DNA from 2 places in the Glutamicibacter sp. TV12E genome. Region 2 is predicted to be linked to the other one. Evidence: riboswitches for the same ligand, from Rfam matches in the RefSeq annotation. Region 2 holds a riboswitch; the other holds the start of a gene.
What was found. Region 2 has a riboswitch for thiamine pyrophosphate ahead of thiO (glycine oxidase ThiO). Riboswitches for the same ligand answer to the same signal wherever they lie in the genome.

Region 1 (7,138 bases), 1.7 Mb from region 2:
TGTCCTGCTGCAGGAATACTCCCAGCTGGCGCAGCGCGTCCCCGGTTGGCAGCAACTCGTTCAGTGCACGCTGCTTGGCTTTGGCTTCTTCTGCTGTGCGTCCCACATAGGTCACCAGCCCGGGCATGATCAGCGCCCTGTAATCCGAGCCACGCGAAGCTCTGGTGCGTTCGGAAATGTCTTGGGCGAATTCGGATGCCATCTGGTGATCGGCTGCTACCGAGTAGATCGCTTCAGCGTGTGCTGCTGCCAGTTCGCGGCCAGCTGGCGAGGAGCCTGCTTGGAACATGACAGGCTCGCCATGAACTGAGTTGGGCATATTCAAGGGACCTCGCACCGAGAAGTGCTCGTCTTCGTGATTGATTTCTTGAAGCAATTGCGTATCGGTGAAGTTTCCGCCACGGTCAATCTGGACTGCTTGATGCGGATAGGATCCCCACAACTTGCGCAAGACATCAATGAATTCTGCGGCTCTGCCATATCGCTGCGCGTGCGCAGGCAGTTCGGCGAGCGAATGGTTCTGCGCTTCGGTATCCCACATGCTCGTCACCACATTGATGCCGGCCCGCCCGTTGGACAAATGCTGCAAGCTGCCCAGCATGCGTGCCGCGTGGAAGGGAGAGTAGAAGCTGGCCGAGATGGTGCAGACCAGTCCGATATTCGTGGTGCATTGGCTGATCGCCGACAACAGCGTCACCGGCTCAAAGAACCAGGTGGGACCGGCCTGCGCAGCTGAGGATGACACCGCTTGGCCATCGGCGAAGAACACCGCGTCCAGCAGCCCCTTCTCAGCCAGCTGAGCCAGCTTAATGTAGTACTGGGTACCGGGAAGCTCTTCGGCTGCCGAGTCCTCAGCACGCCAGGCCGCTTGGTGGTGCCCGACGCCGTAAAGGAACAGATTCAGATGTACTTGTTTCTTCTGGCTCATCCCTTCACCAGCCCGCCATCCACGATAAGGTTCTGACCTGTCACCCCACGTGAGAGCGGGGAAGCGAAAAACAGGACGGTATCGGCCAGTTCCGCTGGAGTGGTGACTCGACGCAATGGCGTTCCCGAGGCAATCAAGTCGAATACTGCCTCGGGGGTCGCAGCCGAGGCGTCGGTGGTGCGCAAGAGCCCGCCAGAAACCATGTTGATGTTGATTCCTTCAGGCCCAAGATCATCAGCGAAGGTACGGGTCAGGGACAGCAGCGCAGCTTTTGTGGCGGTGTAGTCATGGTACGGAACCACCGGGTGCTGGAATAGGTTAGTGCCGATATTGATGATGCGTCCAAACCTTGTTTGCCGCATTCCAGGCAGGACAGCCTGGATGGCAGCCACGGGAGCCAGCACCGATCCGGCGAACTGGGCGCTGAGCTCTGTTGCCGAAATCGCTTCGGCGGTGGAGCGGGCATCGCCGTTAAAGGAGAAATCCACCAAGGCATTGTTCACCAGAGTAGTCACCGGCTGCCCAAAATGATCTTCGGCTTCAACCACCATCGACTTGAGCGCAGATTCGTTGCGAACATCAGCCTTAATGGCTACTGCATCGTTCGGGTAGAGCGCAACGAGATCATTGGCTGCTTGTTCCGAAGTGCTGTAATTGATGACGACTTTCGCTCCAGCAGCTAGGAAGGCCTTGCTGATGGCGGCACCGAGCCCTCGGGCTCCGCCGGTGACAAGAATAACCTGCTCTTCAAGTGGAAGGGCAATGGGGGTTGCTGGTGATTGGGTGTCCGTGCTCATCTTGTTTGAACTCCTTGACGGCGTCTGTTGGCGAATGGATTTTGACCAAAGACGCGGACGGTTCAAGCACTTCAGGTGCACACATACGCAGAATCCAGGACATTCCCTTCGCCAGTACTAACTGGATCAGGTTCAACGGGTGTTCTCTCAGCCGCCCTGCGGCACCCCGTGTCACTGCTCCCATTAGTAGCACACGCACGGCTTAGCTGTAGAACATTACTTCATGAACCCCGCGCGTATCAGCACTTGGTTCTTGGACAATCCAAACTTCACCGCCATCTGGAACAGTGAATTCCATGCTCAAATCGTTAGCAGGGATCGCACACTGCAGGGAATCTTCGGCGACAACCTCGTCATCTTTAACAGCCTTGATACGGACGAATCCCACTCCTTGGCAAGCGAACTGGAGCAGATTTTTCTGTCCCGCCGAGGTAGAGACGATCAGAGGCTCTGTCTGAATATCCCCTGCCTCATTTAGCTGATAGGTATTCGATGATCCCGACCCAGAGCTGAACCCGTTCTCTTCAAAGAATTCCGCACCCGGATCTTCTAGTGAGCCGACTAGCCCACCTTCTCCTCTGATAGCAGCGGCAAAGGCGATCATCGGCGGGAAGAATTCCGCGATGCCATCGATACTTTCGATAGTGTCTTCCGCTATCTCTTCTTCGAGGACTCCCGGAGTAGTCTCGGGAGCAGGTTCTTCCGGGAGCCTCAATTGCGAAACTGGGGTGGTACAGGAGCAAAGCCCGAGCAGCGCAACCAGGGCCAGCGTCAGGCTCCTCTTCATGAGCGCTCCAATACGAACGAGGATGAAATAGTTTACTCGACCTTATGTTATTAATCTGATTTAAACAATGCATGTCAAACAAAAGAACCATGATTTTTATCAGATCATGAAATGGTCAACTACACAGGCCCACACGGATCTCACACTAAAACACGGCCTAGACGCGGCTAAATGGTCCACCCCACTTCATATAGTTTCCTAAGGGCCTACCCCCTTGCCAACTGTCGCTTTCCTAGGAGTCGTACTTCCGCATGCAGCTGCTGCGCCGCGCAATCTCATTTGCACTCATCGCTTCATCCCTTGCCCTCACTGGATGCTCAACTCTTGATTCCATCGAGCAGTATCGAGTTCCCGACGCACAGGCTGACACTACCTACAACAGTGCGGGGCAACGCGCCAGCTACGCTGACTCGCTTGAATTGCTCGCGGATATCGACGTGAAGGGCCGCGCCCCCAAGACTGGCTACGAACGGGAAAAGTTCAGCAAGGGATGGAAGGATCCGGACCGCAACGGTTGCGACGCCCGCAATGACATCCTGGCTCGCGACTTGGAACACGTGAAATACAAATCAGCGTCGAAGCCTTGCGTAGTGCTCAGCGGAACCTTCCACGACCCGTATACCAACACCACCATCAAATTTGTTCGGGGCCAGAAAACAAGCACCGCGGTTCAGATTGACCACGTTGTTGCTTTGTCAGATGCGTGGCAAAAGGGTGCACAGCGCTGGGACCAGGAAGCTCGTTTCGAATTCGCCAATGACCCGCTTAACCTCATGGCCTCGGATGGGCCGACCAACGCGGCTAAAGGCGACAAGGACGCCGCATCATGGCTTCCGCCCAACAAGAGTTTCCGCTGCGAATACGTCTCACGACAGACTCAGGTCAAAGCGAAATACGGGGCTTGGATGACCAAGGGCGAACACGATGCCATCGAGCGCACACTGAAGACCTGCGTGTAGTTAGCCTAAAGTCGCAGCGAAAGATCCTCCTTAAGACCTATCGTCAAATTGATGGATTTGTGACAGTATGGATATTACTCAAGCCAATAGCCATTATGTGTGGTGATTGTTGGCAAAATTTTCTGCTGCAAAGGTCAATGATGAAGACACGGTTGTCGGGAGCGCTCTTGCTGCTTGCCAGCGTGTGCCTTTTTGGTTTTGCCCTGAACGCCGCGCATCGAGACACAGCCATGGCTTGCTGGATCCTGTCCACAGTCTTCTTCATCGCGGCTGCCATGCTCATGCTCGGTGCCATCGTAGGAGCTTCCTCGGTCACAGCAACCAAAACACGCCACAACCGACGGCTCTAGCCGCATCAAGTTTTTTCGAAGCAACGCATCAACCACAGGCTGGTGCGTTGCTTCGACTATTTAACCGCTAGTTCTCATGGCCCTGCACAGCAATTTAACCCGCAGGCATCGACAGGTTCACCTAGATGCGATAGACATTAGTCTTGTCACACCCGTCACTTTTAGGAGTACCCATGTCTGCATTCACGCAGATGAGAAAACTCAGTTTCGCCTCCTTGGCCACCCTCTCGCTCATGGCCACAGGAACAGCCCTGGCGCAGGCAACGCCCACCGAGGAATCAATCAGCACTGCTTCCCCAGCAGCTGATCCTGTAACTCTGGATCTAGTTGGCATTAATGACTTCCACGGCCGCATTGCAGCCGATCGGGACTCTGCCGGCGCTGCAGTGCTCGCCGGAGCCGTTGACCAGCTGCGCGCCGAGAATGAAAACACGTTGTTCGTATCGGCCGGCGACAATATCGGGGCTTCGACCTTTGCTTCCGCATCCCAAGAGGACGCTCCAACCATTGATGCGCTGGGTGCAGCCGGGCTGGATGTTTCCGTCGTGGGCAATCACGAGTTCGACAAGGGCTTTGAAGACCTGACCACGCGAGTCGCCGAACGCTTTGCTGCAGCCACCGGCCAGTCCGGCGAGGATTTTGCACTGGGTGCCAACGTTTACCAGGCCGGCACCAAAACCCCAGCACTCAAAGAATATGCAATTCGTGAAACCGGTGGACTCTCCGTAGGGTTCATTGGCACCGTCACCGAAGATGTTCCATCACTGGTCTCCCCTAGCGGAATCTCCGGTTTGGACTTTGGCAGTGAAGTCGAGGCGGCTAATCGCGTAGCCAAGCAGCTCAGCGACGGTGACGACGCGAACGGAGAAGCGGACGTTATCGTGTTGCTGACCCACAACGGCTCGGCCAATACCGACTGTGCTGCCGTCGCTGGTGAAGCCACGTCCTACGGGGACTTGATCCGCGAGGCCAGTGGCGAGATCGACGCCATTTTCTCGGGTCACACCCACTCTTCCTATAACTGCGACATTGCCGGTCCTGACGGCGAGCGTCCAGTCATCCAGTCGCACCAGTATGGCACCACGCTAGGCAAAGTCAGCCTCGACGTTGATCCAGCCACCGGTGAGGTCGTGCAGGCTTCCAGCACCCGTTTGCCACTCGCTAGCAAATCTGCAGACGGCCAGTGGATCGCTAACTACGAAGCGAATCCAGCCGTTGCAAAGATCGTTGCCGAAGCCGAAAAAGAAGCTGAAGTTGTTGGCAGCGTAAAAGTCGGTGAAATCTCGGAAGATATCTTGCGCGGCGGTGAGGTTCCAGGTGAAGACCGCGGTGTTGAATCCACGTTGGGCAACACCGTAGCCGACGTACACCTGTGGGCTACTTCTAATGACGATTTTGCCGGTGAGCCAGCACAGATTGCCTTCATGAACCCTGGAGGCCTGCGTTCGGACCTGCTCTATGGCGAAGACGGCACGGTGACCTATCAAGAGGCAGCAGAAGTTCAGCCTTTTGCCAATACCCTGATCACTTTCGATCTGACCGGCGCGCAAATCCGTGAGGCGCTGGAACAGCAATGGCAGCCTGAAGGCTCGGAGCGCAACAAGCTGCACCTCGGCATTTCAGAGGGCCTGTCCTACACCTACATCGAGGATGCGCCTGCGGGCGAGCACGTCCAGGAGATCACCTTCAACGGTGAACTCCTGGACGAGTCGGCAACCTTCCGCGTTGCTGCCAACGCGTTCCTGGCTACCGGTGGCGATAACTTCACCGCCTTCGCTGAAGGCACTGACCACGCCGATTCGGGCCAGGTTGATCTGGAGGCGACCGTGAACTTCTTCAAGGCCCATGACGTGGTGTCCCCATCTCCGCTGGGCCGAGCAGTGCTCGCCGGCACTGATTGGGCTACCGTTGACCTGGACGCCACCGAAGTGAAGGCGGGCGAAACCGTGAACGTCACGGTATCGGGTCTGGAAGAAGGAGCCCAGATTTCGGCTTCCGCATTTGAGGGTGCCACCAAGGTCTCTGATATTCCGGCAGCTGATGCTTCGGGAACCACTTCGTTCCAGCTCCCAGTTGACAGCTCCGTGGAGCCGGGCGACTACCAGCTAGTGGTCTCGCAGGTGCAGCACGAAGATATCGCCGTGGACTTCTCAGTCGTTGCCCAGGCCCAGGAGCCAACTCCTTCGCCAAGCGATGACCCGGAACCTACTCCTTCGCCAACCGAAGACGATAGCTCTGAAACTGAATCGCCAGCACCGACCACTGATTCGGATCCGAGCGCTGAGCCAACTTCGGATTCCGAAGATGATTCCTCGGATGATTCGAAGCAGCAGGATAGCCAAGACTTGGCAGACACCGGATTCAGCGCCAGCTGGATCGGCATTGCCGCAGGCATCGTTGTCCTCGTGGGCATCGTCTTGCTGTTGATTCGCCGCTTCGGCAACAAGGCCGGACGCTAAACCGACGGAACGAAATAAGGGAAGGAACCGCGAGAATGATCTCGCGGTTCCTTCCCTTAGTTGCTGTAAAAACTAGTCAATCACTAGTTCGCCCATGGTGTCCCAGCCTTCGCCTTCAACCTTGCGCGAGACGATCTTCGGGGTAGAGACCAGCAGCGGGCGCATGGATTCAATGCCCGCTGCGAAGTGCGCGGAGTTAACGTGGGCAGAAGCTGCCTCGTCGTCGCGGAAAGCCTCGACGAGAACGAATTCGTTGGGGTCTTCCACGCTCACGGACCAGTCGAACCAGAGGTTACCTTCTTCGGCGCGGGTGGCCTGGGTGAACTCTGCAACGTGGTCCATGAAATTCTCGGTGTTTTCTGGCTTTACCTGATATTTAACAACGATGAAGTACATGGTTCTAGTCTAGGACCGATTGGCTAATGGTGTCTTGCAATTGAATGTATTCCTTATCCCGTCGTGGCATGCCGTCGACCACAAGATCGTAGGAATCTTCAATAAGTTCCTGCAGCAATTCCGGGTCCAGACCAGCGCGGATGGAATTCCAATGCTTTTTATTCATGTGATAGCCCGGAGTGATTTCAGGGTGCTCACTGCGCTGCTGATCGGCCAGAGCCGGCTCGCATTTCAGGTTAAGTACGAGGTCCCCGCGCACGTTCATCAATAGGCCGAACATCTTTGCCTTGCTTTTGTCCTTGCCTGAAACCTTGAAGACGGTGCTCTCGGGCCCGAAGGGATAGTCGGCGAAGGAGCATGGCATGCCCAGGCACAACTGCGCCCACTGTTGTTCCAGTGCTTCTTGGCTATTTTCGTTTTTCATTCCCGCCTCCGCTACCGAAAAGGGTACTCAATTTTCGG
Region 2 (7,138 bases):
TTTGATGTGCGCGCCAGCGGCTACAAGATTTCCGAAGGCGGTGCCAGCCGCATGGATGACATTCATCTCGGGTTCGATTTGAAGTTCCCTGATACTGAAGAGGGCCGCAAAGCAGCCAGCATGGTCGAGCGAATTGTGAAGTTGTCGCACGATAAATATTGCACTGTCTCACGCACGGTCGAACTCGGGGCTTCGGTCGTCAGTGAAGTTGCTGAATAAATAGTTAAGGCTCAACTTTTATACTCGTGAGCTAGCGCTGGAAAGTAGAAACTACAAGTCACTCCAAGGAAATTCACGGAATTGACGATTTGAGAACTTTCAAATTTTTTGCGTTTCAGTAGTGTTTAAGGTTACTTTCTGCGGTTTTAGTTGAATCCTAGTCTAAAAGGTGCTGTTTTCGCAGTTGGGGCTGTGTAAATACAATGAATCAGGCTGTAAATTCAACTCTTTGCCCTAGTCAGAGCTGGTCCTTCATCGTAGGGTCAAGGTGTCCCTACGTTGAAGGAGCAGACATGCAAACTGAGAACGTCTTAGGCAACATCGACTGGGCGTCAATGCTACAAAAGGTAGCCATTGCGCTGGTCATTCTCATCATTACGTGGCTTGTGGCGCGAATAGTTCGCTGGGCTGCAGCCAAACTAGTGACCAGGGTGAAATTCCTGCAGAAGCAAGGAAACGACGGAGCTCAAATAGGCCAATCTCTTGGCAAGGTCGCTGGACTGATTGTTTGGCTTTTTGGCCTCGTCGCAATCCTTCAGGTCTTTGCACTTTCTGAAGTTCTTACGCCAGTTCAGGGCCTGCTCGGCGGAATCATGGCATTCATCCCGAACCTCATCGGCGCCGGCTTTATCTTCTTCATTGGCTACGTCATCGCAAACATTGTTCGTCAGCTATTGACCACTGGCCTGGGAACAGTCGACTTCAGCGGACTGGTCCGCAAGCTGACTCCAGGGGATGAGCCGGTGGATGAAGTCCAGTCTCGCGAGGCCCAAGCAAAAATCGTCGATATCATCGCGAATATCGTCTTCGCCTTGATCCTTCTGGTTGTTGCCATATCTGCACTGCAGGTCCTGGGAATCGCGGCCATTTCGCAGCCTGCTGAGCAAATGCTTCAGCTAGTCTTCACCGCCATCCCACAGGTCATCATGGCACTGGTGCTGTTGGCAGTTGGCTTCCTGATTGCAAAGTTTGTTGGACAGCTGCTGGAATCCACCCTGCACGGTGTAGGCACTGATCGCGTCGTTGCCGGCTGGGGCGTTGTTCCAGAAGGCAAGAGCGCATCGGGCATCATCGCGGGCATCGTGAAGATTGCTATCGTGCTGTTCTTCGGTGTGATGGCAGCGCAGATGCTGAACTTCCCGGCAATCACCAATATCCTCAATGAGATTCTGGAACTGGGTGGCAAGATCCTCTTCGGTGCAGCAATCGTTGCCGCAGGCTTCGTCGTCGCTAACGTGATCGGCAAGTTCATGGGCGACACCACTGCGTCGAAGATTATCCGCTACACGGCCATTGCACTGTTCGTTGCAATGGGCCTGAAATACATGGGTATTGCGGACTCGATCATCAACATGGCCTTCGGCGCAATTGTCATCGGCGCAGCTCTGGCAGCGGCCTTGGCCTTCGGGCTTGGCGGCCGCGAAGCAGCAGCTCGCACACTCAATAAGATCGATACCGACAAGCTGAGCTCCAACGGCCCGGATTCGGTACCACCGGCACCGCCGACGTCGCCAGGCATATAACCATCCCGGACAGAACCTAAGGGGACATTAGGAGCGTCGCGGAATCCACCAAGGATCCCGCGACGTTTCTGCGTCTGGGCCCCGCTCTAGGCCAGGCGAAGTGGAAGCGGAGCTGCAGCGCCGGGCGGGTCCGTTCGTAGCCGGGCGTAGGTGTAGACGTCGATGCGTTCACCGTCGACAAGGAATTTGCCCCGCTCGGTTCCTTCACGCAGAAAACCATTGTTCTCGGCCACGCTGCGTGATCCGGGATTATTGGCGCGCAGGCCAAGTTCCAGGCGGTAGAAATCAAGATCATCAAAAAGATAATTCGCCAGTGTGGCAACTGCCCTCGTTGTGAGCGAACGACCGCGATACTCCTGATGCATCCAGTACCAAATCCATGCATTGGCATTTGAATGATCCAGCGTCCCGCAAGCCAGCCCGATCAACCGGTCATTGGCGGTGATCGCCAACGGGAATTGGCTTTGTTCGCCGTACAACAGGGCGTCTACGTAGGCCCGTGCTTTTTCAGGCGTATCGGCATCGCCTTGGCGCCGCATATCCGGATGGGAAATGAACGCCTCGTATACGGAGCCGGCATCCAAGGCGCTGAGCTGCCTCACGCCAAATTCCTCGGCAACGCCTGTTGCCCGGACGCTGCCAGGCCCGGCGAGCTTGCTTGGGCCGTGGCCTGTGAGCGTGCCTTGGTGAAACAGCATCTGCCACTTGCCTTGCTCGCGGAACCATAATGAGCTGCGAAGTGCCGGGCGATGGCCGCTGGCCTTCCAGCGCAACTGGATGAGGTTTTCTGATAACCGGATTGCCGAGGGCTCGCTAACGCGCAACCGCTCAGCGGAAGGATCTTCAGTAGCCAGCAATTCTATGACTTGGTTCCTGTCGTATGTTCTTCCGCTGGCGCCGATTTCGAAGAAGTTCTCATGCAGGATTTCGCCAAGCAATTTTCGGTTGCCACGCATCGAGGCTGTGAGCAGCAGCTGTTCCAGACCGGCAACCGCTCTGAACAGTCGAGAATCGACCGGCAATTCTGCGGGATATTCCTGTTGTGCCATGTCGGTAAGTACATCACAAAAGATGACGGGACTAAGTCAACGGCAGTTCGCTTTTCGGGGCTGCCTCATGCTTATAATCGCAATTACTCCGCGGGAGCCTGAAATCGACCAGGCTGAGAGGGCACTGAGCCGACCGCTACACCTGATGCGGGTCATGCCGCCGTAGGAAGGAAGCGTGCCACTGTGCATGTCAACATTGTTGGCTCCGGAATCATCGGCCTAGCCACCGCATTCGAGCTCAGTTCACGTGGCCACACCATCACCATCATCGACCCGGCACCTGGCCAGGGCGCCAGCTACGCAGCCGCCGGGATGCTGGCCCCAGCTGCCGAAACGGTCTGGGGTCAAGGCCCCCTGCACCAGCTGCTGTCCGCGTCCAGCGCTCGCTACCCCCAGTTCGTTGATCGCCTGGAAGCGGCCACGGGCGTGCGCCCTGACTACCTGCAAAGCTCAACCCTGGTCGTCGCGGCTGAACCGGCCGACCGCGAAGCGCTCCACGATCTCGTGGAGCTGCAGAACTCATTGGGATTGTCCGCCACAAAACTGCTGCCGAGCCAAGCCAGGTCCTTGGAACCAGCCTTGGCCAGCAATATTTCCGGGGCGGTGCTCTGCGCTGAAGACCACCAGATCGATCCTCGTTCCGTCGTGCGCATCCTGCTCCAGCACTTTCACAATGACCTGGTCCATGAGCAGGCCGAAGAGCTGATCACTGAAGGATCAGGCACCTGCGCCGTTCGCACGGCCTCAGGAAAAATTTTCGCAGCTGATCAAACCATCATCGCCACCGCGCTGGGCACCGTGAAAGGGCTGGCCAAGCTGCCATTGCGCCCGGTTCACGGCGACATACTGCGGATTCAAAGCCCGCCGGGCCCCGCCCTGCTGACCAGGATTATTCGAGGCATTGTCCACCGCCAGAACGTGTATCTGGTTCCGCGCAAGGACGGAAGCCTCGTGCTCGGTGCCAGCGTTCGGGAAGACCGGAACCCGGAAGTCAATGTGGGCGCCATGTACAACTTGCTCGACAACGCCCGCAGGCTTGTCCCGGGAATTATCGACTGTTCACTGAACGAAGTCATCGCCAGGCCAAGGCCGGCAACCGCCGATGACCGCCCGCTGATCGGGCGCATTGACCCGGGGCTGGTGCTCTCCACTGGCTATTCGCGCCATGGGGTGCTGCTCAGCCCCTTGGGATCCGTACTGACTGCGGATCTCGCCGAAAACAATAAAAGAAATCCACTGTTGAATGACGTTGATCCGCAACGTTTTTCAACACTTTCCGCAACCGCCGCACTGGAGCAATTCGGATGACATCGATCAGCATCATTTTTAATTCCCAGCAAGTTCAGCTGGAGGCCGGTACCAGCCTGCGCGAATTTATCAGCGCGCAAATCGGCAAGGAACTCGACGCAGATTCAAAAGCAGTCGACGGCAGCAAGCTCGGGGTGGCCGCGGCCGTGAACGGCGCAGTCATTCCCCGCAGCAGCTGGAACAGCAAAGCACTTGAAGACGGGCACAGCATAGAACTCGTTACCGCAGCCCAGGGAGGCTAAGCATGGAATCGCAAGAATTCACCGAGCTGGATCTCAACAACGATCCTTTTGTCGTCGCCGGGCGCACCCTTTCTTCGCGGCTTATCCTGGGCACCGGAGGGGCTACCTCTTTAGCTACGCTGGATAGCGCGCTCACAATTTCTGGCACGGAATTGACCACCGTTGCCATCCGCCATTTCTCTGCCGCCGGGGCAGGCAACGTCTATGAGTTGCTCCAGCGCAACAACGTCATTCCTTTGCCTAATACCGCAGGGTGTTTCACCGCCCGTGATGCGGTACTGACCGCGCAGCTGGCCCGCGAAGCTTTGGAAACGGACTGGATCAAACTTGAAGTGATTGCCGACGAGCACACCTTGCTGCCGGATCCGCTGGAACTGTACTCGGCAACCGAGCAGCTTGTGGCCGATGGATTCCAGGTCTTCGCCTACACGAATGATGACCCTGCACTGGCGCAGCGGCTCCAGGATTCCGGCGTGGCAGCCATCATGCCTGCTGGCGCTCCAATCGGTTCAGGACTGGGAATTTTGAACCCGCACAATATTTCCACCATTGTTTCTCGTGCCAATGTTCCGGTGATCCTGGATGCCGGGGTGGGAACAGCCTCCGATGCGGCACTGGCCATGGAACTAGGCTGCGATGCCGTGCTGCTGGCCAGCGCCGTGACTCGCGCGCATAACGCTCCGCTCATGGCCGCGGCCATGAGGGACGCTGTGCGAGCTGGCCGCGCGGCCCGTTTGGCGGGCAGGATTCCACGACGCGATACCGCACTTGCATCCTCGCCCACGGAGGGAATGATGCAAACTTTGGTCGGGGAATTCTAATGCTGCGCGAACCGCTCTGCGAACCTGCCGCAGGGATCTATCCGGGCCAGCTGGCCCGCTATTCACGGCATTTGACCTTGCCCGGGGTAGGCGAAAAGGGCCAGCGGCGCATCATCAACGCCAAGGTCCTGATCATTGGCGCCGGGGGACTGGGCAGTCCCATCGCCAGTTATCTGATTGCCGCCGGAGTAGGCCGGATCGGCGTACTCGATGATGACTCGGTAGAGCTGTCGAACTTGCAGCGCCAGATCATGCATCGCGAATCCGATGTCGGCCGGCCAAAAGTCGATTCCGTGCAGAGGCTGGCCGCCGAACACAACAGCACTGTCGTCATTGACCCGCTCAACCAGCGCCTCAGCGAAGACAACGCCCTGGAGCTTTTCGCCGCCTACGACCTTGTCATTGATGGCAGTGACAACTTCGCCACGAGATACCTCGCCTCCGACGCAGCCGAAATCACCGGGACCCCGCTAGTGTGGGGCACGCTCTTCCAGTTTTCGGGCCAGGTATCGGTTTTTGACCCGCGAACCGGCCCGATGCTGCGGGATATCTTCCCGGAAATCCCGGATGCTGATTCGGTTCCGAGTTGTGCCGAAGGCGGTGTCTTCGGAGCACTGTGCGGAGTGGTGGGTTCGGTAATGAGCACCGAAGCGCTCAAGCTGATTACAGGTATTGGCCTCACGCTCAGCGGCAAGCTCTGGCTCTACGATGCCTTGGCTGCCAGTGTGCGGTCCTTGGAATTTGTCGCCGACCCGCAGCGCGAGCGAGTCGTCCAGCTGGGCCAGTACCAGCCGGTCGCTTGCGCCATTGAAGATCCTTTCGCCAGCTTGAGCGTGCATGAGCTGGCTGCAATGCAACGGGATAACGAGGTGCTCGTCGTTGATGTGCGCGAGCCGTGGGAGCGGGAGATCGCCGCGATTCCACACAGCGTTCATGTGCCACTGGATCGATTGCTGGCAGGAGAGAATGCGCAAATACCACGCGATGCCGGCATCATCGTGATGGTTTGCAAGAGCGGTGTCCGTTCCCAAAAGGCCGCCAGCCATATGTCGCGGCAACAGGCGGGAACCGGCAAGATCTACAGCCTGGATGGCGGGACAGTGCAGTGGTTCGCAGAAATCGAGGGGCAGGAAATCGCCTACTAGCCGGACGCTGGGCTGGCAAGGAATTGTGCACTGGCATAATGGCTTCATGACCCTTTCAGCCGCACTGGATTTCCGCGAACTAGCTAGTCAAGACGAGCAGCAGGCCATCGACGCCCATCGGGCCATGCTGGACGACGATTTCGAATTCTTGCCGACGTGGTCTGCCGATGAGCTGTGGGAGGACTACACCTTCCGGATGAGCGCAGGACGCCGCGGCGAGCATATCCCGCAGGGCTGGGTGCGTTCGGCGCTCTTTGGCGCTTTCGATGACGGCGAACTGGTAGGGCGTGTCTCGGTGAGATACGAGCTTAACGATTTCTTGCTTCAACGTGGCGGGCACATCGGCTACGGAGTTCTTTCCGAGCACCGCCGCCGTGGCTTGGCAACTGCGCTTTGCCAGTTTGGCCTGCGTGAAGTCCAGGAGGCCGGCGTGCCGAGCGCGCTGGTCACCTGCGACAGTACGAACCTCGGTTCCATCGCGACGATACAAAAGTGCGGGGGAGTTCCAGACTCGCAGGTTCCGTACCTGGAAGCAGCCGACGGGTCCAAGACCCTGCGCTACTGGATTTCCACCCAATCCACCCCATGATTTTCCGCGACTTTACGTGAAATTCTTGTATGTTCTGACACAGAGCGCCGGAGTATTTGCTGGAACAGCGTAAACTTGTTTGTTGGGTCGACTTTGGCCCCGACTCCTTAGACCCAAAATCCTCGAGCGGAAGTGAGCCTTCACGCATGTCAGCTAACACCATTAGTCGCGACGAACTTCGCAATGTAGCCATCGTTGCACACGTTGACCACGGCAAGACCACCTTGGTCAACGCAATGCTC

Region 1: another riboswitch for thiamine pyrophosphate. It lies ahead of ACT7DV_RS04000 (3-oxoacyl-ACP reductase); the one in region 2 lies ahead of thiO (glycine oxidase ThiO).

The regions. Positions count from the first base shown of each region.
Region 1 covers NZ_JBQVVF010000001.1:878,577-885,714, forward strand. The annotation lists gene ACT7DV_RS03995 (NtaA/DmoA family FMN-dependent monooxygenase) at 1-928, opposite strand, end outside; gene ACT7DV_RS04000 (3-oxoacyl-ACP reductase) at 925-1,725, opposite strand; TPP riboswitch at 1,811-1,904, opposite strand; gene ACT7DV_RS04005 (hypothetical protein) at 1,928-2,512, opposite strand; gene ACT7DV_RS04010 (HNH endonuclease family protein) at 2,764-3,471, shown strand; gene ACT7DV_RS04015 (hypothetical protein) at 3,609-3,821, shown strand; gene ACT7DV_RS04020 (5'-nucleotidase C-terminal domain-containing protein) at 3,995-6,280, shown strand; gene ACT7DV_RS04025 (putative quinol monooxygenase) at 6,353-6,676, opposite strand; gene ACT7DV_RS04030 (MmcQ/YjbR family DNA-binding protein) at 6,681-7,100, opposite strand; gene ACT7DV_RS04035 (CoA-binding protein) at 7,112-7,138, opposite strand, start outside.
Region 2 covers NZ_JBQVVF010000001.1:2,603,052-2,610,189, forward strand. The annotation lists gene ACT7DV_RS12275 (OsmC family protein) at 1-219, shown strand, start outside; gene ACT7DV_RS12280 (mechanosensitive ion channel) at 513-1,742, shown strand; gene ACT7DV_RS12285 (GNAT family N-acetyltransferase) at 1,829-2,791, opposite strand; TPP riboswitch at 2,872-2,977, shown strand; gene thiO (glycine oxidase ThiO) at 2,975-4,099, shown strand; gene thiS (sulfur carrier protein ThiS) at 4,096-4,341, shown strand; gene ACT7DV_RS12300 (thiazole synthase) at 4,344-5,162, shown strand; gene ACT7DV_RS12305 (ThiF family adenylyltransferase) at 5,162-6,307, shown strand; gene ACT7DV_RS12310 (GNAT family N-acetyltransferase) at 6,354-6,896, shown strand; gene typA (translational GTPase TypA) at 7,043-7,138, shown strand, end outside.